3 regions of the Streptomyces sp. NPDC020917 genome follow, and region 1 is predicted to be linked to each of the others. Evidence: predicted binding sites of a transcription regulator. Region 1 holds the regulator's gene; each other region holds the start of a gene.
What was found. Region 1 encodes HrcA, which represses chaperone genes, less so after heat shock. Its sites were predicted from a motif close to TTNGCACTCNGNNNNNCNGAGTGCNAA; they were not measured.
Positions count from the first base shown of each region.

Region 2: groES (co-chaperone GroES) is a predicted target of HrcA. The motif match lies at 5,910-5,936, and genes of this name have one in related genera.
Region 3: groL (chaperonin GroEL) is a predicted target of HrcA. The motif match lies at 1,929-1,955, and genes of this name have one in related genera.

Region 1 is NZ_JBIRRR010000001.1:187,088-194,563, reverse strand. Features, by position in the region: gene dnaJ (molecular chaperone DnaJ) at 149-1,279, opposite strand; gene hrcA (heat-inducible transcriptional repressor HrcA) at 1,280-2,296, opposite strand; gene ACH4TG_RS00765 (MBL fold metallo-hydrolase) at 2,481-3,236, shown strand; gene ACH4TG_RS00760 (DUF3097 domain-containing protein) at 3,258-4,085, shown strand; gene hemW (radical SAM family heme chaperone HemW) at 4,174-5,406, opposite strand; gene ACH4TG_RS00750 (SpoIIE family protein phosphatase) at 5,893-7,476, opposite strand, start outside.
Region 2 is NZ_JBIRRR010000029.1:26,325-33,800, reverse strand. Features, by position in the region: gene ACH4TG_RS38115 (GNAT family N-acetyltransferase) at 1-539, shown strand, start outside; gene ACH4TG_RS38110 (MOSC domain-containing protein) at 536-1,216, shown strand; gene ACH4TG_RS38105 (MOSC domain-containing protein) at 1,226-1,900, shown strand; gene ACH4TG_RS38100 (SDR family NAD(P)-dependent oxidoreductase) at 1,948-2,730, shown strand; gene ACH4TG_RS38095 (ester cyclase) at 2,877-3,584, shown strand; gene groL (chaperonin GroEL) at 3,721-5,340, opposite strand; gene groES (co-chaperone GroES) at 5,454-5,762, opposite strand; gene ACH4TG_RS38080 (SAM-dependent methyltransferase) at 6,374-7,476, shown strand, end outside.
Region 3 is NZ_JBIRRR010000008.1:16,173-23,648, forward strand. Features, by position in the region: gene thrC (threonine synthase) at 1-849, shown strand, start outside; gene ACH4TG_RS18940 (MoaD/ThiS family protein) at 846-1,121, shown strand; gene ACH4TG_RS18945 (cold-shock protein) at 1,589-1,792, shown strand; gene groL (chaperonin GroEL) at 2,115-3,737, shown strand; gene murQ (N-acetylmuramic acid 6-phosphate etherase) at 4,268-5,221, opposite strand; gene ACH4TG_RS18960 (MurR/RpiR family transcriptional regulator) at 5,286-6,254, opposite strand; gene ACH4TG_RS18965 (hypothetical protein) at 6,345-6,752, shown strand; gene ACH4TG_RS18970 (DUF4031 domain-containing protein) at 6,754-7,023, shown strand; gene ACH4TG_RS18975 (hypothetical protein) at 7,059-7,476, opposite strand, start outside.

The DNA of each region.
Region 1 (7,476 bases):
GCGCCCCTGATGGGTGCCCTTGTCCACCGCGTGCACCCCGCCAGGGGCGCGAGGAACGGCGCGCGCAGCCCACCACCGGCGGGTGGGCCGGGGAGGCCCGCTCGGGCGGGGGCAGGACTCCCGGGTGCGGGAGACGGAGGAGGCCGCGCTAGCGGCCGTTGAAGGCGTCCTTGAGGCGCGAGAACAGCCCCTGCTGGCCGGGCGCGAACTGGCCGGTGGGCCGCTCCTCGCCGCGGGCCTTGGCGAGGCGCCGCAGCAGGTCCTCCTGGTCGGGATCGAGCTTGGTGGGCGTGACCACCTCGACGTGGACGACGAGGTCGCCGCGGCCGCCGCCCCGCAGGTGCGTGACGCCCCGCTGGTGCAGCGGGATCGACTGCCCGGACTGGGTGCCGGGCCTGACGTCGATCTCCTCGAGACCGTCGAGCGTCTCCAGCGGGCACTTGGTGCCCAGCGCCGCCGCCGTCATCGGGATCGTCACCGTGCAGTGCAGGTCGTCCCCGCGCCGCTGGAACACCGGGTGCGGGACCTCGCGGATCTCCACGTAGAGGTCGCCGGCCGGGCCGCCGCCGGGGCCGACCTCGCCCTCGCCGGCGAGCTGGATCCGGGTGCCGTTGTCGACGCCCGCGGGGATCTTCACGGTCAGCGTGCGGCGCGACCGCACGCGGCCGTCACCGGCGCACTCCGGGCACGGCGTCGGCACGACCGTGCCGAACCCCTGGCACTGCGGGCACGGCCGCGACGTCATGACCTGGCCCAGGAAGGACCGGGTGACCTGGGACACCTCGCCGCGTCCGCGGCACATGTCGCAGGTCTGCGCCGAGGTGCCCGGCGCCGCCCCCTCGCCGTTGCAGGTGCCGCAGGTGACCGCGGTGTCGACCTGGATGTCCTTGGTAGTGCCGAACGCGGCCTCGTCCAGCTCGATCTCCAGCCGGATCATGGCGTCCTGGCCGCGCCGGGTCCGCGACCGCGGCCCGCGCTGCTGGGACTGCCCGAAGAAGGCGTCCATGATGTCGCTGAAGTTGCCGAAGCCGGCGCCGAAGCCGCCCGCGCCGCCGCCCGCGGCGGACAGCGGGTCCCCGCCGAGGTCGTAGACCTGCTTCTTCTGCGGGTCCGAGAGCACCTCGTAGGCGGCGTTGATCTCCTTGAACCGCTCCTGCGTCTTCGGGTCCGGATTCACGTCCGGGTGCAGTTCGCGGGCGAGGCGCCGGAACGCCTTCTTGATCTCGTCCGGTCCTGCGTCGCGGCGAACGCCGAGTACGGCGTAGTAGTCCGTGGCCACTTACGACTCCGCCAGGATCTGTCCGACGTAACGTGCCACTGCGCGTACCGCTCCCATCGTTCCGGGGTAGTCCATGCGGGTCGGTCCGACCACGCCGAGTTTGGCGACTGCCTCGTCGCCCGAACCGTAGCCGACCGCCACCACGGAGGTGGAATTGAGGCCCTCGTGAAAATTCTCATGCCCGATCCGGACCGTCATGGTGGAGTCCTTGGCCTCGCCGAGCAGCTTCAGGAGCACCATCTGCTCCTCGAGCGCCTCGAGGACCGGGCGGATCGTCAGCGGGAAGTCATGGTTGAAGCGGGTCAGGTTGGCCGCCCCGCCGAGCATGATGCGCTCCTCCTTCTCCTCGACGAGGGTCTCGAGGAGGGTGGCGAGCACGCCGGCGACCGCGGGCCGGTCGTCGGCCTCGAAGCTGTCCGGCAGGTCCTGCACCAGCGGCGGCACGTCCGTGAAGCGGCGCCCGACGACCCGGCTGTTCAGCCGGGCCCGCAGGTCCGCCAGGACGGTCTCGCCGACCGGCGCCGGGCAGTCGATCAGCCGCTGCTCGACCCGGCCGGTGTCGGTGATGAGCACCAGCATGATCCGGGCCGGCGCCAGCGGCAGCAGTTCCACGTGCCGCACCGACGAGCGGGTCAGCGACGGGTACTGCACGACGGCGACCTGGCGGGTGAGCTGCGCGAGCAGCCGCACCGTGCGGGCCACCACGTCGTCGAGGTCGACGGCGCCGTCAAGGAAGTTCTGGATCGCCCGGCGCTCCGCGCCCGACAGCGGCTTGACCCCGGCGAGCTTGTCGACGAAGAGCCGGTACCCCTTGTCGGTCGGGATCCGGCCCGCGCTGGTGTGGGGCTGGGCGATGTAGCCCTCGTCCTCCAGCACCGCCATGTCGTTGCGGACGGTGGCCGGGGAGACTCCGAGCCGGTGGCGCTCGGTGAGCGCCTTGGAACCGACCGGTTCCTCGGTGCCGACGTAGTCCTGAACGATGGCGCGCAGCACTTCGAGTCTGCGTTCGCTCAGCATCGCGCACCTCCAGCCGTCACGGCCCTACCCGCCCTGCCTGGCACTCCGCCGTTTCGAGTGCCAGCTTTCCCGCAGCCAGTGTACGGCGAGGCGGCAAGGGCTCGGCAAGAGCGCCGGTCGATCCGGCCGCCGACGGGCCCTGTCGGATGCGCGCGGCGGCGGCCCGCGGCGATAGCGTCGCCCTGTGGATTCTGAGCGGAACGCGGAGGAGCCGGACACCGGGGGCTCGGTCTGGGAGCAGCTCGCGCCCGGGGTGGCGCGCCGCCGGCTGCCCTTTCTCGACGTGACGATCGGCCTGGTCGTCGGCGCCGACGGGGTGCTGCTGGTGGACACCGGCTCCAGCCTGCGCGAGGGCGCCGAGCTGCGTGGGCAGGTCGAGGCGCTGACCGGCCGCGAGGTCACCCATGTGGCCCTCACCCACGGCCATTTCGACCACGTCCTGGGCACCGCCGAGTTCCCCGGCGCCCAGGTGTACGGGGAGCAGTCGCTGGACGCGTACCTGCGCCGCGAGCAGCTGCGGATGCCGGTGACCGCGGCGGAGTACGGCGCCGACCCGATCGAGACGGCGGAGGCCGTGCGGTCGCTGGTGCGCCCGGACCGGCCGGTGCTGGGCGAACTGGCGCTGGACCTCGGCGACCGCCCGGTGCGGCTGGTGCACCCGGGGCCCGGCCACACCGGCCACGACCTGGTGGTGCACGTGCCGGGGGCGACCGCGAGCGATCCCGCGGTGGTGTTCTGCGGCGACCTCGTCGAGGAGTCCGGCGATCCGCAGGCCGGCGACGACGCCGTCACGGGAAAGTGGGCGGCCACCCTGGACGCGCTGCTCGCCCTCGGCGGCGAGACGGCCCGCTACGTGCCGGGCCACGGCGCGGTCGTCGACGCGCGCTTCGTGCGGGCGCAGCGCGACATCCTCGCCGAGCGCTTCGCCTCCGGCGGCTGACGCCTGGCTACGATCTCCCCCATGCGCAGCAGGAGTTACGACCCCGATCTGACGCCGCCGTGGAAGAAGGCCGCGCCGCCGCCCGAGGTCCCGGCGGACGCGGACCTGGTCGTCGAGGAGGCCGCCACCGGCTTCTGCGGCGCGGTGGTCCGCGTGGAGAAGACCGCGGAGGGCCTCACGGTCACCCTGGAGGACCGGTTCGGCAAGCACCGGGTCTTCCCGATGACGCCGGGCGGCTTCCTGATCGACGGCCGGACCGTCACCCTGGTGCGCCCCCAGGCCGCGCCCCGGCCGCGCGGCCCGCTGCTGTCGGCGTCCGGTTCGATCGCGGTGACCGACGCGAAGGCGCGGGTGGCCCGCGCGGGCCGGATCTACGTCGAGGGCCGCCACGACGCGGAGCTGGTGGAGCGGGTGTGGGGCCACGACCTGCGGGTCGAGGGCGTCGTCGTGGAGTACCTGGAGGGCGTGGACGACCTGCCGGCGATCGTCTCGGCGTTCGCGCCCGCGCCCGGCGCGCGGCTCGGCGTGCTCGTCGACCACCTGGTGCTGGGCTCGAAGGAGTCGCGGATCGCCGCGTCCGTCACCGGCCCGGACGTGCTCGTCGTCGGGCACCCGTTCATCGACGTGTGGGGGGCGGTCAAGCCCGCCTCCGTCGGCATCCCGGAATGGCCGCGGGTGCCGCGCGGCGAGGACTGGAAGACGGGGGTGTGCCGGGCCCTTGGCTGGCAGATGACCACCGGCGAGGCGTGGCAGCGGATCCTGGCGTCGGTGTCCTCCTACCGGGACCTCCAGCCGGAGCTGCTGGGGGCGGTGGAGCACCTCATCGACTTCGTGACGGATCCGGCCTGAGCCCCGGCCGGCGGGGCGGCGCAGGGGCGGCTGCCGGGCGCGCGTGAAACCTTGGCCCGGCCCCGTGCGGCAGCCCCTGGCCGGCCTGTCAGTCCACCAGGTCCCTGACGACGGCGTCGGCCAGCAGGCGGCCGCGCAGGGTGAGGACGGCGCGGCCCTCGGCGTAGGGGCCGGGTTCGAGCAGTCCGTCGCCGACCGCGCGGGCCGCGGCCGCGGCGCCCTGCTCGGCCAGCAGGTCCAGCGGGCAGCCCTCGGAGAGCCGCAGCTCCAGCAGGATGCGCTCCACCCGCCGGTCCTCGTCGCCCAGCACCTCGCGCCCCGCGCCGGGCGTGCGGCCCTCGGCGAGCGCCTGCGCGTAGGCGCCCGGGTGCTTGACGTTCCACCAGCGCACGCCGCCGACGTGGCTGTGCGCCCCGGGCCCCGCGCCCCACCAGTCGGCGCCGGTCCAGTACAGCTCGTTGTGGCGGCAGCGGCCCGCCTCGGTGGTGGCCCAGTTGGAGACCTCGTACCAGGAGTAGCCGGCGGCGGCGAGCCGCTCCTCGGCCAGCAGGTAGCGGTCGGCGTGCACGTCGTCGTCGGTCATCGGGATCTCGCCGCGGCGGATCTGCCGGGCCAGCCGGGTGCCCTCCTCCACGATCAGCGCGTACGCCGACACGTGGTCGGGCCCGGCCGCGATCGCGGCGTCCAGCGAGGCCAGCCAGTCCTCGTCGGACTCCCCCGGCGTCCCGTAGATCAGGTCCAGGTTGACGTGGTCGAAGCCGGCCGCGCGGGCCTCGGCCACGCACGCCTCGGGACGGCCCGGGGTGTGCGTGCGGTCCAGCACCTTCAGGACGTGCTGCCGGGCGCTCTGCATCCCGAACGAGACGCGGGTGAAGCCGGCGGTCCGCAGCCCTGCCAGGTACGCCGGGTCGACGGACTCCGGGTTGGCCTCCGTGGTCACCTCGGCGCCCGGCGCCAGCCCGAACTCCTCGCGGATCGCCGCGAGCATCCGGCCCAGGTCGGCGGCGGGCAGCAGCGTGGGGGTGCCGCCGCCGACGAACACGGTCTCGACCGGCCGCGGGTCGTCCCCGAGCACCTTGCGGGCCAGCCGCACCTCGTCGACCAGCACGTCCGCGTAGTTCTCGCGCGAGGCCAGCGCGCCGCCGGAGCCGCGCAGCTCGCTGGCCGTGTACGTGTTGAAATCGCAGTACCCGCAGCGGGTGGCGCAGTACGGCACGTGCAGGTAGAAGCCGAGGGGTCGGTCGCCCGCCCCGTCCAGGGCGTGGCCCGGCAGCGCGCCGTCCGCCGGCACGGGTTCCCCTTCGGGGAGAGCAGATGGCATACCCCCAGTATCCGCCACCGGGCCGGCCCCCCTTCCCCCCTCGGCCCATCGGCCCCGCCGCCCCGCCTGAGGGCCCCCCGACAACGGCGAGCCGTCCCCCCAACACGCACCGGCCGCCCCACGGGGCAGGACGTGCCCCGCAGGGGCGCGGGGAACTGCGCGACCAGCCAGCGCGGCGCCGCGCCCGGCCACCGTCCCGAAGGGGCAGATCGGTCCGCTCCGGACCACCGGCCGGTGGCCGGTTGCTCGCGCAGTTCCTCGCGCCCCTTGCGGGGCGCACCTCGCCGTGCAAGCGCGCGGCACCGTCGTGGCTGAGCGCGCAGTTCCCCGCGCCCCTCGGGGGTTGCCGCACATCGCAGGGTGAACCAGTCCCAGGGCGCCCTGGACGGCGTGCCGCACACCGCAGGGTGAACCCAGGCGAGGGCCCGGCCCGGAGAAGGGTGGAGGCAACCCGGTCACGGCGAACCGCGGCCCGGAGGGCGAGAATCAGAGGGCCTGGAGGACGAGGAGGGCGAGGTCGTCGGCGGGCGGCGTCTCGTCGAAGTCGTGCACAGCCTCGCGGAGGCGCTCCGCAACGCCTGCCGCAGGCAACCCCGTGCAGCCGCGGAGAGCCGCCGCGAGCCCGTCGTCGTCGTCGAACTGCCGCCCGGCATGGCGGCGCTCGGTGACCCCGTCGGTCACGCACAGCAGCGTGTCGCCCGGCGCCAGCGCAAAGCTCTCGCTCGCGTACCGCGCGTCGTCGGAGATGCCGAGCAGCATCTGCGGCGTGGCCGCAGGCCGCACCGTGCCGTCGGGGGCGAGGAGCAGCGGGAGCGGGTGGCCGGCCGAGGCGAGCGTGACCTGGGCGCCGCGTCCGGGCGCGCCCGGCGTGATCTCCCCGTACAGGAGGGACAGGAACCGCGCCTGCCCGTCCCACGCCGCGGTCTCGGCGAGCAGCGCGGTGGCCGCCTCGTCGGCGAGCGCCTTGTTGAGCCGGTCCAGCACGTCGGAGACCCCGTACCCCTCGCGCGCCAGCAGCCGCAGCACGGGGCGGGCGATCCCGGCGAGCGACGCGGCCTCCGGGCCGCTCCCGCACACGTCGCCGAGCGCGAAGCACCAGCGGCCGTCGCCGGCCGGGAACAGGTCGTAGAAGTCGCCGCCGACCCAGTCGCCGCCGGTCGGCTCGTAGACGACCGCGTGCTCGACGCCGGGGATGCGGCCGGTGGCGGGCGGCAGCAGGCCGCGCTGGAGCACGGTGCTGATCATGGCCTGGCGCGCGTACTGGCGGGCGGTGCCGAGCGCGAGGGCGACGCGGCGGGCGAAGTCCTCGATGAGGCCGAGCGCGCCGTCGGGCAGACCGCCGCGCGAGGCGGCGGCGCCGAGCAGCAGGGTGCCGTGGCAGCGGCCGGTGGCGATGAGCGGCACGGCGAGGGCGGCCCCGGCGTCGCGCGGCCACGGGTAGGGCTGGGCGCCCGGCCGGTCGCTGGGCGCGGGCGGCGCCTTCTCGAGTGCCGCCCGCAGGCCGTCGATGTGGTGCTCCGCACTGTGCCAGACATGGGCCAGGCGCGGGCGGTTGCCGCCCGGGTGGAGCCAGACCGCGCACCAGTCGGCGAGCCGCGGCACCAGCAGCTGGGTGGCGAGCGAGGCGACGTTGTCCTCGTCGAGCTGGCCGGCGAGCAGGTCGGACGCCTCGGCCAGGAACGACAGCGGGCCGCGGCCCGCCCAGTCCGGGTCGGCGCGCCGCGGCAGACTCGGCAGGCTGGGCGCCAGCAGTTGCGCGGGGATGCGGGCCTCGGGCTCGGGCTCGCCGGTCAGCGCGATCCTGCACCACACGGTCTTGCGGTCGCGCCGGTAGGTCACGCCCCAGGTGTCGGCGAGCGTGGCGACCAGGTACAGCCCGCGTCCGCCCTCGGCCCGGTCGTGCGCGAGATCGTGCGCGAGGTCGGCGGACGCGTGGGGGCCGGGCCCGGGGTCACCCGCCGCGCGGTCGCCGCGCAGCGCCCGTGCGGGGTGCCGGTCGGTGACCTCCAGCACCAGCGCCGACTCGGCCGGGTCCAGCCGGCAGACGAGTTCGACGGCGGTGCCGGCGTG
Region 2 (7,476 bases), on a different contig from region 1:
ATGACAGGCCCGCCGACCTGGGCGACCGCCTGCGCCGCGCCGGCTTCGAACCGGAGGACCAGGAGGCCCTGATGGTCGCCGAGGTGGCGGAGCTGTCCACCGACGTGCGCCTGCCGGAAGGGGTCAGGCTGGAGCCGGTGACCGACGTCGCGGGCGTCGACCTCGTCGCCGCGGTGCACGAGCAGGCGTTCGGCACCAGCGCCGACCGCCTCCGCGACCGGCTCGTCGACCAGCTCCCGCAGACCGCCGACGGCACCCTGAGCCTCGTCGTGGCCATGGCCGGCGACGTGCCGGTGTGCTCGGCCCGGATGGAGATCCACCCGGGCACGGACTTCGCGAGCCTGTGGGGCGGCGGCACCGTCGAGGAGTGGCGCGGGCGCGGCATCTACCGGGCGCTGGTCGCGCACCGGGCCGCCCAGGCCGCCGACCGCGGCCTGCGCTACCTCCAGGTCGACGCCTCCGACGACAGCCGGCCGATCCTGCAGCGCCTCGGCTTCACGCCGCTCAGCACCACCACCCCCTATCTCCTCCAGGGATGACCGTGCCGCACGTGCTCAGCGTCAACGTCGGCCGCCCGCGGCCCAATCCGTGGAAGCGGCTGCCGTCCACCGGCATCGACAAGCGCCCGGTGACCGGCCGGGTCGCGGTGACCGCGCCGGGCCCCAAGGGCACCGGCACGGTCGGCCTGGCCGGCGACCGGGCGCACGACGTGCGGAACCACGGCGGCGACCACCAGGCCGTGTACGCCTACGCCCGCGAGGATCTCGACCGCTGGGAAAGGGAGTTGGGCCGCACCCTGGTCCCCGGCGCGTTCGGCGAGAACCTCACCACCACCGGCATCGACGTCAACGAGGCGCTGATCGGCGAGCGATGGCGGATCGGCTCGGTGCTGCTGGAGGTGTCCTGCGCGCGCATCCCGTGCGCGACGTTCGCCGGGTGGCTGGACGTCGAGGGCTGGCTGCGGACGTTCACGCGGGCCGCCCGCCCGGGCCCGTACCTGCGGGTCGTCGAGCCCGGCGACCTGGGGGCCGGCGACGACCTCGACGTGGAGTTCCGGCCGCGGGACCACCAGGTCAGCGTCGCCCAGAGCTTCCGGGCCCTGACCACGGAACCCGAACTGCTGCCGCTGCTGGCGGACCTGGCCGCGCTGCCCCCCGAGGACCGCGCGGCGATCCGGCGGCGGCTGGCCCGCGACACCACCCGTCCGAACGGTTAAGGTGCGCCGATGTCCCACGTGATCTCCGTGAACCTCGGCCGGGCGACGGCCGTCCCGTACACCGCTGCCCCGGGCGGGCTGACCGGCATCGGCAAGCGGCCCGCCGAGGGTCCCGTCCAGGTGGCCGCGCCCGGGCCGCGCGGTGCGGCCGGCAGCGGTCTGGCCGGCGACGCGGTGTGCGACCTGCGGGTGCACGGCGGCGACGACCAGGCCGTCTACGCCTACGCCCGCGAGGATCTCGACCACTGGGAACGGGAGTTGGGCCGCCCGTTGACGCCCGGCATGTTCGGCGAGAACCTCACCACCACCGGCATCGACGTCAACGAGGCACTGATCGGCGAGCGATGGCGGATCGGCTCGCAGGTCGAGCTGGAGGTGACCTCGGGGCGGATCCCGTGCCGGACCTTCGCGGGATGGCTGGACGTGGGCGGCTGGGTCAAGCGCTTCACGCAGGAGGCGCGGCCCGGGCCGTTCTTCCGCGTGCTGACGCCGGGGCCGATCGCGGCCGGCGACCCGGTCACCGTGCTGTCGCGGCCGGACCACGAGGTGACCGTCGCGTTCCTGTTCCGGGCGATGACCACCGAACCCGGCCTGCTGCCGCGGGTGCTGGCCGCGGAGGACACCCTCAACGCGTCGTACGCCGAGGACATCCGGGCCCGCCTCGCCCGCACGGTGGCCGGCTGACCGCGCCGCCCCGGCTCCGGCCCGGCCGCAGAGCCTAGGCTTCCCGTATGACGACTTCACTGGTGACCGGCCCCACCGCAGGCATCGGCGCGGCCTTCGCACGCCAACTGGCCGCCAAGGGGCACGCGTTGGTGCTCGTCGCGCGGGACGAGGAGCGGCTCGCGCAGACCGCGAAGGACCTGCGGGAGGGGTACGGGGTCGAGGTGGAGGTGCTGCCCGCGGACCTCGCCGAGGACGCCGGTATCGCGGCGGTCGAGGAGCGGCTGCGCGACACCGCCCGCGCGGTGGACGTGCTCGTCAACAACGCGGGGTTCGGCAACCGCGGCACCTTCCTCAAGGCCCCGATGGCCGACGAGCTGCGCATGCTGCGGCTGCACTGCGAGGCGGTGCTGCGGCTGACCGCGGCCGCCGCAGAAGGCATGCGGGAGCGCGGGCGCGGCGCCGTGGTCAACGTGGCGTCGGTCGCGGCGTTCATGCCGCGCGGCACGTACGCGGCGAGCAAGGCGTGGGTGGTCCGCTTCACCGAGGGCGTCGCGCAGGAGCTGCGCGGCAGCGGCGTGCGGTTCCTCGCCCTGTGCCCGGGTTTCGTGCGGACCGAGTTCCACGCGCGGGCCGGCATGAACGCGGACGTGCTGCCGTCGTGGGCGTGGCTCGACGCCGACAAGGTGGTGGCGGCGGCCCTGCGCGACCTGGCGCGGGGGCGGATCGTCAGCGTGCCGGACCCCCGCTACAAGGTGGCCGTCGCCCTCGCCCGCCACACCCCGTCGCGGCTGTTCGCCGCCGCGTCCACCCGCACCGGCCGCCGCTACGACCCGAAGAACCCGGCCTGATCCCGCGTCACCTGCTCCGTCCGGCGCCAGGCTCGCCCTGCCGGGCCGGCCGGGACCGCGGATCACCCGCACCGACGGCGCCCGTATCGTCCTAAAATGGGACGTAAGTACTGGCACGGGACCGGCATGGAACCCGAGGAGGCGCCATGACATTCGTCCAGCTCATCGACTGCAAGACACACAAGTACGACGAGATGAACCAGCTCATGGACAGCTGGGCCGAGGCCACGCAGGGCAAGCGCACCGCCACGCACGCGGTCGTCGGCAGGGACCGGGGCGCCGACGGCCACTACGTGGAGATCGTGGAGTTCCCCTCCTACGAGGAGGCGATGCGCAACTCCGGCCTGCCGGAGACCGGCCGGATCTTCGAGCAGCTCGTCGCCCTCTGCGACGAGACGCCCACCTTCACCGACCTCGACGTGGTCCGCGATGAGCAGCTGAACAAGGCCGCGGTGAGCCGCTTCCTGCTGGAGCTGTGCGGCCGCGACGAGCCGACCGCGTACCGCACGCTGTTCGCGCGGGACTACCTGGACCACGACGTGGCCAAGGGCAGCGAGACCCGCGGGGTCGACGCCTTCCGCGAGGAGACCCTCGGCTACCGCGACGCCTTCCCCGACTTCACGTTCACTCTCGAGGACCAGATCGCCGAGGGCGACCGGGTGGCGACCCGCTGGACCTGGCACGGCACCAACACCGGCCCGCTGCGCGGCATCCCGGCCACCGGCAGGACCGTGGACATGGCCGGCACCACCACGTTCGCCTTCCGTGACGGCCTGATCGCCGAGGGCTGGTGGCACTGGGACACGCTCGGCATGATGCGGCAGCTCGGCGTGGTCGAGATGCCGTCGTCCTGACAGCCGCGGTCCGGCACACGGAGGTCCGCGCGGATCCGATCCGCATGCGTGAGGCCCGGCACCCCCGCGGGGGTGCCGGGCCTCAGGCGTGGCGCCGGTACGTCAGTCGCGCCGGAGCATCACTGGCGGCGGAGCGTCAGTGGGAGTGGCCGTGGCCGGCCGCCTCGGCGGGCTCCTCTTCCTTCTTCTCGACGACCAGGGTCTCGGTCGTGAGCAGCAGGGAGGCGATGGACGCCGCGTTCTCCAGGGCGGAGCGGGTGACCTTGACCGGGTCGATGACGCCGGCCTTCACCAGGTCGCCGTACTCGCCGGTGGCCGCGTTGAAGCCGTGGCCCTTGTCGAGCTCGGACACCTTGGCGGTGATCACGTAGCCCTCGAGGCCGGCGTTCTCGGCGATCCAGCGCAGCGGCTCGACCGCGGCGCGGCGCACGACCGCGACACCGGTGGCCTCGTCGCCGTCCTTGTCCAGGTTGCCGTCGAGCACCTTGACCGCGTGGACCAGGGCGGAGCCACCGCCGGAGACGATGCCCTCCTCGACGGCCGCGCGGGTCGCGGAGATCGCGTCCTCCAGACGGTGCTTCTTCTCCTTGAGCTCGACCTCGGTGGCCGCGCCGACCTTGATGACGCAGACGCCGCCGGCCAGCTTGGCCAGCCGCTCCTGCAGCTTCTCGCGGTCCCAGTCGGAGTCGGTGGTGGCGATCTCGGCCTTGATCTGGCCGACGCGCCCCTCGATCTCGGACTTGTCGCCGGCACCGTCGACGATCGTGGTGTCGTCCTTGGTGACGGTCACGCGGCGGGCGGTGCCCAGCAGGTCCAGACCGGCCTGGTCGAGCTTGAGGCCGACCTCCTCGGCGATGACCGTGGCGCCGGTCAGCGTCGCGATGTCGCCCAGCATGGCCTTGCGGCGGTCACCGAAGCCCGGCGCCTTGACCGCGACGGCGTTGAACGTGCCGCGGATCTTGTTGACGACCAGGGTCGACAGGGCCTCGCCCTCGACGTCCTCGGCGATGATCAGCAGCGGCTTGGAGCCACCCGCCTGGATGATCTTCTCCAGCAGGGGCAGCATGTCCTGGATCGAACCGATCTTGCCCTGGTGGATGAGGATGTACGGGTCGTCGAGGACGGCCTCCATCCGCTCCTGGTCGGTGACGAAGTAGGGCGACAGGTAGCCCTTGTCGAAGGCCATGCCCTCGGTGAAGTCCAGCTCCAGACCGAAGGTGTTGGACTCCTCGACGGTGATGACGCCGTCCTTGCCGACCTTGTCCATCGCCTCGGCGATCAGCTCGCCGACCTGCTTGTCCTGGGCGGACAGCGCGGCGACCGCGGCGATGTCCTCCTTGCCCTCGATCGCGCGGGCGGAGGCCAGCAGCTCGTCGGAGACGGCCTTGACCGCCGCGTCGATGCCCTTCTTCAGGGCGGCCGGGGAGGCGCCGGCGGCGACGTTGCGCAGGCCCTCGCGGACCAGCGCCTGCGCCAGCACGGTCGCGGTGGTGGTGCCGTCACCCGCGATGTCGTTGGTCTTGGTCGCCACCTCCTTGACGAGCTGGGCGCCCAGGTTCTCGTACGGGTCCTCGATCTCCACCTCGCGGGCGATGGTCACGCCGTCGTTGGTGATGGTCGGGGCGCCGAACTTCTTGTCGATGACGACATTGCGGCCCTTGGGGCCGATGGTCACCTTCACGGTGTCGGCGAGCTTGTTGACGCCGCGCTCAAGGGCGCGACGGGCGTCCTCGTCGAACTTCAGAATCTTGGCCATGCCTGCGAACTACCTCGTCTTGTCGTCGTGTGTCACGGAAACCGCCCCGGGCCCGGCCTCAAGGACACGGACAACCCGGGGCGGGATCACGGCTGCGCTTCGGCGCCGATGACTTACTTCTCGACGATCGCGAGGACGTCGCGAGCCGAGAGGACGAGGTACTCCTCGCCGTTGTACTTCACCTCGGTGCCGCCGTACTTGCTGTAGAGCACGACATCGCCGACGGCGACGTCGAGCGGCAGGCGGTTGCCGTCCTCGAAGCGGCCCGGACCGACGGCCAGGACGACGCCCTCCTGGGGCTTCTCCTTGGCGGTGTCCGGGATGACCAGGCCGGAGGCCGTGGTCTGCTCGGCATCGAGCGGCTGGACCACGATGCGGTCCTCAAGCGGCTTGATGGCAACCTTGGTGCTGGCGGTCGTCACGATCCGACCTCCCCCTTCAAAGGGCTCACGGGAGTGTCTGTCAGGGTCGGCGACCTGGTAGGCCCGTCGTCGCGGGTGCCGGACCTGCCCGTCGCTGAGTGCTGGCACTCAGCGGGGCCGAGTGCCAGGGTCGAGACTAGGACGGTCTTAGCACTCGGTCAAGCGGAGTGCCAGGCGCGCGCTCCAGGTGTCGCACCGCCTCCTCTTCCCGCCCTCCGCGGACAGCGCCCACCTCCCGGTGCGGGGCAACCATTTGGGCCCGGCCTCCCCGCCTCCACCTCCCGGTGTGCGGCAACCCCGCAGGGGCGCGGGGAACTGCGCGCTCAGCCCGGCTGCGGGCCGCAGGTCGTCACCGCCCCGAAGGGGCAGTTCGGTCCGTCCCGGACCACCGGCCCGGTGGTGGGCTGAGCGCGCAGTTCCTCGCGCCCCTGCGGGGCCGGTCCTGCCCCGGAAGGCAGCGCTGCCGTCGCACAGCCGGTGGGTGGTTGGTGGCGCTGGGGGCACCTCCCAGGCGCAGCTCTGGGGGACCCCGCGCCCCTGCGGGGCTCGGGCTGCGCCGCCGGGGGGCGCCCGCGACGGAGTCGGACGGGTGGGGATGGGAGGATGGGGAAGTGGACGTGGAGGTGTTTGCGGAGCTGCTGGAGCCGGAAGGCCAGGCGCTGCTCGCAGAGCTGAGGGAGTACGACCCCGCACAGGAGCTCGCCGCAGCGACCCGGCTGCGCCGGGACCACCCCGCCCCCCTGGTGAGCGCAGCGCTCGGGCAGGCCCGCCTGCGCCAGCGCGCCGCCGCCAAGTTCGGCGCAGCCGACGCGTCCCGGATGTACTTCACGCCGAACGGCGTCGAGCAGGCGACCCGCGCCACCGTCGCCGCCCATCGCGCCGCCCGGTTCCGGGCGGCCGGTGCCACCCGCCTCGCCGACCTGTGCGGCGGCATCGGCGGCGACGCCCTCGCCCTGGCCCGCGCCGGCATCGACGTGCTGGCCGTCGACCGCGACCCCCTGACCTGCGCGGTGGCCCGCGCCAACGCCGAGGCGCTGGGCCTCGCCGACCGCATCGAGGTGCGCTGCGCCGACGTCGCCGACGTCGACACGTCCGGGTGCGACGCGGTGTTCGTCGACCCGGCCCGCCGCGGGGGCGCCGCCGGCCGCCGGATCTTCGACCCCGAGGCGTACTCCCCGCCGCTGTCGTGGGCGGTGGCCGCCGCCCGCACCGCGCCGGTCGCGGCGGTGAAGGTCGCCCCCGGCATCCCGCACGAGGCCGTCCCGGCGGACGCCGAGGCGGAGTGGGTCTCGGACCGCGGCGACGTGAAGGAGGCGGCCCTGTGGTTCGGCACCGCGCCGGGCGCGTTCACCGCGACCCTGCTGCCGTCCGGCGCCGCGCTGACCGGCGAAGGGCTGCTGCCGGAGCCGCCGGTGCGCGCGCCCGGCCGGTTCCTGTACGAGCCGGACGGCGCGGTCATCCGCGCGCACCTGGTCGCGGCGGTCGCCGAGCAGCTGGGCGGCGGCCTGATCGACCCGACCATCGCCTACGTGACGGCCGACGACGCCCGCCCGACGCCGTACGCGACCGCGTACGCGCTCACCGACGTGCTGCCGTTCAACCTCAAGCGGCTCAAGGCGCTGCTGCGCGAGCGGGAGGTGGGCACGCTCACCGTCAAGAAGCGCGGGTCGGCCGTCGAGCCGGAGGAGGTGCGGCGCCGGGTCAGGCCGCAGGG
Region 3 (7,476 bases), on a different contig from region 1:
TCCTGCTCCTCCACCGGCAACCTGGCCGGCGCGGTGGGCGCGGCGGCGGCCCGCGCGGGCTTCCGCTCCTGCGTCTTCATCCCGCACGACCTGGAGTCCGCCAAGGTCGTCATGGCCGCGGTCTACGGCGGCGACCTGGTCGCCATCGAGGGCAGCTACGACGACGTGAACCGCTTCTGCTCGGAGCTGATCGGCGACCCGGTCGGCGAGGGCTGGGGCTTCGTCAACGTCAACCTGCGGCCGTACTACGGCGAGGGCTCCAAGACCCTGGCCTACGAGATCGCCGAGCAGCTCGGCTGGCGGCTGCCGGACAACCTGGTCATCCCGATCGCCTCCGGCTCCCAGCTCACCAAGATCGACAAGGGTCTGCAGGAGCTGATCAAGCTCGGCCTGGTCGAGGACAAGCCCTACAAGATCTTCGGCGCCCAGGCCGAGGGCTGCTCGCCGGTGTCCGCGGCGTTCAAGGCCGGCCAGGACGTGGTCCGCCCGGTCAAGCCGGACACCATCGCCAAGTCGCTGGCGATCGGCAACCCGGCCGACGGCCCGTACGTCCTGGACATCGCCCGCCGCACCGGCGGCGCGGTGGAGGACGTGAACGACGATCAGATCGTCGACGCCATCACGCTGCTCGCCCGCACCGAGGGCGTGTTCGCCGAGACCGCGGGCGGCGTGACCGTCGGCGTGCTGCGCAAGCTGGTCGAGACCGGCCAGCTCGACCCCTCCTCCGAGACCGTCGTACTCAACACCGGCGACGGCCTGAAGACCCTCAACGCGGTGGAGGCCTCCGCCCGGCCGACCGCGACCATCCGACCCACCCTTGCCGCGTTCCGAGAGGCTGGCCTCGCATGAGTGCTTCCGTCCGCATCCCCACGATCCTCCGTACCTACACCGGCGGCCAGGCCGAGGTGCCGGCCGAGGGCGCGACGCTCGCCGAGGTCATCGAGTCGCTGGAGAAGAATCACGCCGGCATTTCGGCGCGAGTTCTCGACGACACCGGAAAACTCCGTCGTTTCGTGAACGTTTATGTGAACGACGACGATGTGCGCTTTTCCGAGGGACTGGCCACCGCGGTGCCGGACGGCGCCAGTGTGTCGATCATTCCGGCGGTCGCGGGCGGCTGAACGCCGTTGAAACCTCCGTTGCGGAGATCCGCCACATGACCGCGCGGTTCTGTCGCATTGTGCCCCGTTCACCCCTGAGGGTGGACGGGGCACGCTGCTGCCGGGGCGCCGACGGGCCACCGGTACTGTTGCCAGGGGCAAGTGAGCCCCTCTCAGGTCGCTGCGGCGATTTATCGCCAAATTCGCGAGCGAATCGCGCCGAGCATCCGGGTTTGTCCCGTCCGAGATGCCCCGTCATATGGGCTTTTCTCAGGGCATTTCCGATGGGTCGCGCCAAGAATTCTCGTCCAATTGACCTGTTGCAGTGGGCATCCGTGCAGATACATTCAGCCGCGGTCGACGCGTTCCGGCGCACGCCCCCCAGGGCCCCCACCCGTCGAGCGGTAAGGGGTGCTACGGGAGGTGAGGTCTGACCCGGGCCCGCGGAGTGCGGGGCCGCGATAGGGCCAGCAATAGGGGAGTTAGGAATGGCTCAGGGCACCGTCAAGTGGTTCAACGCGGAGAAGGGCTACGGCTTCATCGCGGTCGACGGTGGTGCGGATGTGTTCGTCCACTACAGCGCGATTCAGATGGACGGCTACCGCACCCTCGAGGAAGGCCAGCGGGTCGAGTTCGAGATCTCGCAGGGTCAGAAGGGGCCGCAGGCGGACATGGTCCGGCTGGCAGGCTGAACATCCCGGCGCGTTCGGCCATCGACGCGACGCTCGCACGCCGGAGGGCCCGCTCCCGTCAGGGAGACGGGCCTTTCGTGCGCTCCGGCGCCGCCCCCGCGCGAGGTGCGAGTTGGGCCGCCGTGGGCCGGACTCGCTTGCACTCGGTAGGGGTGAGTGCTAATCATTGGCGTTAGCACTCTACGAGTGAGAGTGACAGCAGGACCGGGTCGGTGAGGCCCGGCCGGACGCCGGGACGGAACCGGCGGCCGACCGGCCGTCCGTCGCGGGCGCCACGCGGTCCCGAGCGCAACTCACCCCCTGTCCGGGAGGACCCCTTCACATGGCCAAGATCATCGCGTTCGACGAGGAGGCGCGGCGCGGTCTCGAGCGCGGGATGAACCAGCTCGCCGACGCCGTCAAGGTCACCCTCGGCCCCAAGGGCCGGAACGTCGTCCTCGAGAAGAAGTGGGGCGCCCCCACGATCACCAACGACGGCGTCTCCATCGCCAAGGAGATCGAGCTCGAGGACCCGTACGAGAAGATCGGCGCCGAGCTGGTCAAGGAAGTCGCGAAGAAGACCGACGACGTCGCCGGTGACGGCACGACGACCGCGACCGTCCTGGCCCAGGCCCTGGTCAAGGAGGGCCTGCGCAACGTCGCCGCGGGCGCCAACCCGATGGCCCTCAAGCGCGGCATCGAGAAGGCCGTCGAGGCCGTCTCCGCCGCCCTGCTGGAGCAGGCCAAGGACGTGGAGACCAAGGAGCAGATCGCCTCCACCGCGTCCATCTCCGCCGCCGACACCCAGATCGGCGAGCTGATCGCCGAGGCCATGGACAAGGTCGGCAAGGAAGGCGTCATCACCGTCGAGGAGTCGCAGACCTTCGGGCTCGAACTCGAGCTCACCGAGGGCATGCGCTTCGACAAGGGCTTCATCTCCGCCTACTTCGCCACCGACCTGGAGCGGATGGAGGCGTCGCTCGACGACCCCTACATCCTGATCGTCAACTCCAAGGTCTCCGCGGTGAAGGACCTGCTCCCGCTGCTGGAGAAGGTCATGCAGTCCGGCAAGCCGCTGCTGATCATCGCCGAGGACGTCGAGGGCGAGGCCCTGTCGACCCTGGTCGTCAACAAGATCCGCGGCACCTTCAAGTCCGTCGCCGTCAAGGCCCCGGGCTTCGGCGACCGCCGCAAGGCGATGCTGGGCGACATCGCGATCCTCACCGGCGGCACGGTCATCTCCGAGGAGGTCGGCCTGAAGCTGGAGAACGCGGGCCTGGACCTGCTCGGCCGCGCCCGCAAGGTGGTCATCACCAAGGACGAGACCACCATCGTCGACGGTGCCGGTGACACCGACCAGGTCAACGGCCGGGTCAACCAGATCCGTGCGGAGATCGAGAACAGCGACTCCGACTACGACCGCGAGAAGCTCCAGGAGCGCCTCGCCAAGCTGGCCGGCGGCGTGGCCGTCATCAAGGCCGGCGCGGCCACCGAGGTCGAGCTCAAGGAGCGCAAGCACCGCATCGAGGACGCGGTGCGCAACGCCAAGGCCGCCGTGGAGGAGGGCATCGTCGCCGGTGGCGGCGTGGCCCTGCTGCAGGCGTCCGCGGTCTTCGAGAAGCTGGAGCTCGAGGGTGACGAGGCGACCGGTGCGTCGGCCGTCAAGCTCGCCCTGGAGGCCCCGCTGAAGCAGATCGCCGTCAACGCCGGCCTCGAGGGCGGCGTCGTGGTGGAGAAGGTCCGCAACCTGACCCCGGGTCACGGCCTGAACGCCGCGACCGGCGAGTACGTGGACCTGGTGGCCGAGGGCATCATCGACCCGGCCAAGGTCACCCGCTCCGCCCTGCAGAACGCGGCGTCGATCGCCGCGCTGTTCCTCACCACCGAGGCCGTCATCGCCGACAAGCCGGAGAAGGCCGCGCCGGCTGCTCCGGGTGGCATGCCCGGCGGGGACATGGACTTCTAGTCCTCCGGACAGGAAGCTCTCCACGGCGCCCTCCTCCCACCCGGGAGGGGGGCGCCTTCCTGCGCGCCCTCAGCCACGCACCGGCCGTGCGACGGCGACGCTCCTCCGCCGGGCAGGCGGTGCCCCGCAGGGGCGCGGGGAACTTCGTCCTCAGCCACGACGGTGGCGCGCCCTGACGACGGCGGGTCGTCCCCCGAAGGGGCGCGGGGTCCCCCAGAGCTGCGCCTGGGAGGTGCCCCCAGCGCGCCCAGCCAGTGCGGCGCCGCACTCCGCCAACCGCCCCGAAGGGGCAGTTCAGTCCGTCCCGGACCACCGGCCGGTGGCCGGTTGCTCGCGCAGTTCCCCGCGCCCCTGACGGTTGCCCTTCGCCGGCTGAGGGCTGAACCCCCTCCGCCGGAGGGCAATGCGCCGCCCGCGGAGGGGGAAGGCCAGCCCGTTCACGGGTGAACGCCGCCCGCGGAGGGCAGAGCGCCGCCCGCGGAGGGGTGGAGGTTGAGGGGGTGAGGGGTGGACCCTGCCCGGGGAAGGGCCTAGTGGGGGTGGGCGGCCGCGTCGATGGCCGTCCGAAGGTGCCCCTTCGAATCAGCGAGCAACCGCGCAGCGGTGGAAGCGTCGACCTGCGCCAGCAGCGTCAGAATCGCCGGCTTGACCTCGCCGTCGGTGGCGGTGAGCGCCGCCTCGATGGCGGCGTCGCCGGCCCCGGTGGCCAGGGCCACGATCCGGCGCGACCGCGCCCTCAGCTTCTCGTTGGACGCCCGCACGTCCACCATCAGGTTCCCGTAGGTCTTGCCGAGCCGGATCATCGTGATTGTCGACAGCATGTTGAGCACGAGCTTCTGCGCCGTCCCGGACTTCAGCCGGGTCGACCCGGACACCAGCTCGGGCCCGACCACCACCTCGATCCCGTGGTCGGCGGCGGCGGCCAGCTGCGAGCCGGCGTTGCACGACAGCCCGACGGTGAGCGCCCCGACCGTCCGCGCGTACTCCACCGCGCCCACCGCGTACGGGGTGCGGCCCGACGCGGAGATGCCCACCACGGCGTCCGCCTCGGTCAGCCGCAGCGCGGACAGGTCGGCCGCGGCCAGCTCCCGGCTGTCCTCGGCGCCCTCGATCGAGGTGACCATCGCGTCCGGGCCGCCGGCGATCAGTCCCACGACCTCCCGCCCGGGCGTGGTGTTGAAGGTCGGCGGGCACTCGCTGGCGTCGAGCACCCCGAGCCGCCCCGCGGTGCCCGCACCGGCGTAGACCAGGCGGCCGCCGCGCGCCATCCGCTCCGCGACCCCGTCGATCGCCGCGGCGATCGCGGGCAGCTGCCCCGCCACGGCGGCCGGAACGGTGGCGTCCTCACCGTTCATGATCCGGGCGATCTCCAGCGTCGGCATGCGGTCGATCTCGGCGAGTTCGGGCCGGAACGCCTCGGTGGTCAGCGTCTCCAACTCGCGGCGCAACTCGGTGTACTGGTGGGTCATATGCGGCTCGTTCATCCTTCTCGCATGGAGTGAGGTGCGGTGGGGGGACGGCGGTCGCGAGCAGCGCCGCCTGCGGCGGTCAGGCGCGGTGGGCGCGCGGGCTGTGCCGGTGCGCCAGCGCCTCGTACGACGCGGACAGGGCGGGCGCCGCGTCCTCGTACGTGCGCTGCGCGACACCTATGAACAGGCAGTCCACGACCAGCAGTTGGCTCGTCCTGCTGGACATGGCGGCCGGCCGCAGCTCGCTCTCGCGCGAGCTGGAGGTGGTGAGCACCAGATCGGCGTACTGCGTCACCGGGCCGTCGGCGCGGCCGGAGATGGCGATGGTGGTCGCCCCGCGGTCGAACGCGGCGCGCAGCGGCTCGATGACGTCATGCGTGCCGCCGGAGTGCGTGATGGCCAACGCCACGTCGCCGGGCCGCAGTTGGACGGCGTTGGTGACGGCCAGGTGCGGGTCGGCGTGGGCGTGCGCGATCATCCCGATCCGCAGCAGCTTCTGCGCCAGGTCCTGGGCGACCAGCCCGGACGCGGCGATCCCGTAGATGTCGATCCGTCGGGCCGCGGCCAGCGCGTTGACCGCCGCCTCCAGTTGCGCGGTGTCCAGCTGCGCCGCGGTGTCGGCGAGGGTCTGCTGCTCCTCCAGGGCGAGCTTGGTGACGACGTCGCCGAGCGGGTCGTCGACGGCGATGTCGGCGGTGACGGCGGGCGGCGCGCCGGTGGCCTGCTGGGCGGCGAGCGCCGCCAGCGCAAGCCGCAGGTCGCGGTACCCGGGGTAGCCCAGCAGCCGGGCGGTGCGCACCACCGTGGCCTCGCTGGTGCCGGTGCGCACCGCGAGGGCGGTGACGGTGAGGTGGGAACAGCCGGCCGGGTCGCCCGCGACGGCCTCGGCGACACGCTGCATCGAGCGGGTCATCGAGGGGGCGAGGGTGCGGACCTTGGCGGCGAGGGCCCCCGGATCGGGGGGCGCGACAGGCAGTGCGGGCGCGCCGGGCACGCCGCGGAGGGCGCGGACGCTCGGGGAGAAAGTTTCCTTCACGCTATAGGTCACCTTGTGAAAGGTATTTTCAGGCAGTGGCCACCGTCAAGACCACGTCGCGGGGCACCTCGCCGGGCCTTCGCGGCAAGGGACAATGGGGGCATGGCCCCCGCTGATCACCCCGCCGGCGACCCCGGCGACCCCGGCGACCACGACGCCGACCCCGCCGCCCTGGAAGCGGTGATGCACGGCGCGCGCGCACGGGTCCTCGCCGACCTCACCGCCCGCGACGTCGCAGACGCCGGCATCGTCTCACTGCTGGAGGAGGCGGTGAGCAAGCGGCGGTGGTGGCTGCAGCAGTGGCCGGACGGCGCGGAGTTCGTGCCGGGCCTGCTCGCCCAGGACGTCCAGGACGCCCTGATGGAGACGCACGGCCGCTGGCCGCTGTGCCCGCACTGCGAGGAGCCGCACGCGCTGGCCGTCGAGCCCGAACTCGGCGCGGACCCGCACTGGGTGTGCGAGGCCCGCGGCGAGGTGGTCGCCCCCGTGGGTTCGCTCGGGGCGGCCTGAGGTGGCGGTGTACATCGACCCGCCGACCTGGCCCGGGCACGGCCGCTACTGGTCGCACCTGGTCAGCGACGAGTCCTTCGCGGAACTGCACGCCTTCGCCGAGCGGTTGGGCGCCCCCGCGCGCGCCTTCGACCGGGACCACTACGACATCCCGGCCACCCGCTACGGCGACGCCGTCGGGCTCGGCGCCATCCAGGTCGGCAGCCGGGAGATCGTTGCCCGCCTCACCGCCGCGGGCCTGCGCCGCCGCAAACGCCACCGGCCGGGCTAGGGCGGGGCGCGGGGCCCCGCGCCGGGCGGCGCCGCTCAGGCCTCGAGCAGTTCCAGCTCCGTCGTGAGGTTGCGGCGGGCCACCGCCTCCCACTGCTCGTACGCGTAGGGAGTGCGGAACAGCCGCGGCAGCTCCAGCAGGCGCCGCAGGATGTCCGCGCGGCCGGTGCGGAACAGGTCGTCCGGCACGAAGCCGTACTCCTCGCGCACCGCCGCCGCGTAGGCGGCGTAGGCCGCCGGATCCCCCGCCAGCACCGCCAGGTCCGCGTCGCACAGCACCTCGCCGTCGCGGTCGTCCGGCGCCGGGTCGTGCGTCACCGTCAGCCGCACCAGCCGCGCGACCTCCGCGATCCGCGCCTCGTCCACGCCCGCCTCGCGCAGTGCCCGTTCGGCCAGATGGGCGCTGCGCTCCTCGTTCTCGCTGCGGTCCGGCCGGTAGACCGCGTCGTGGAAC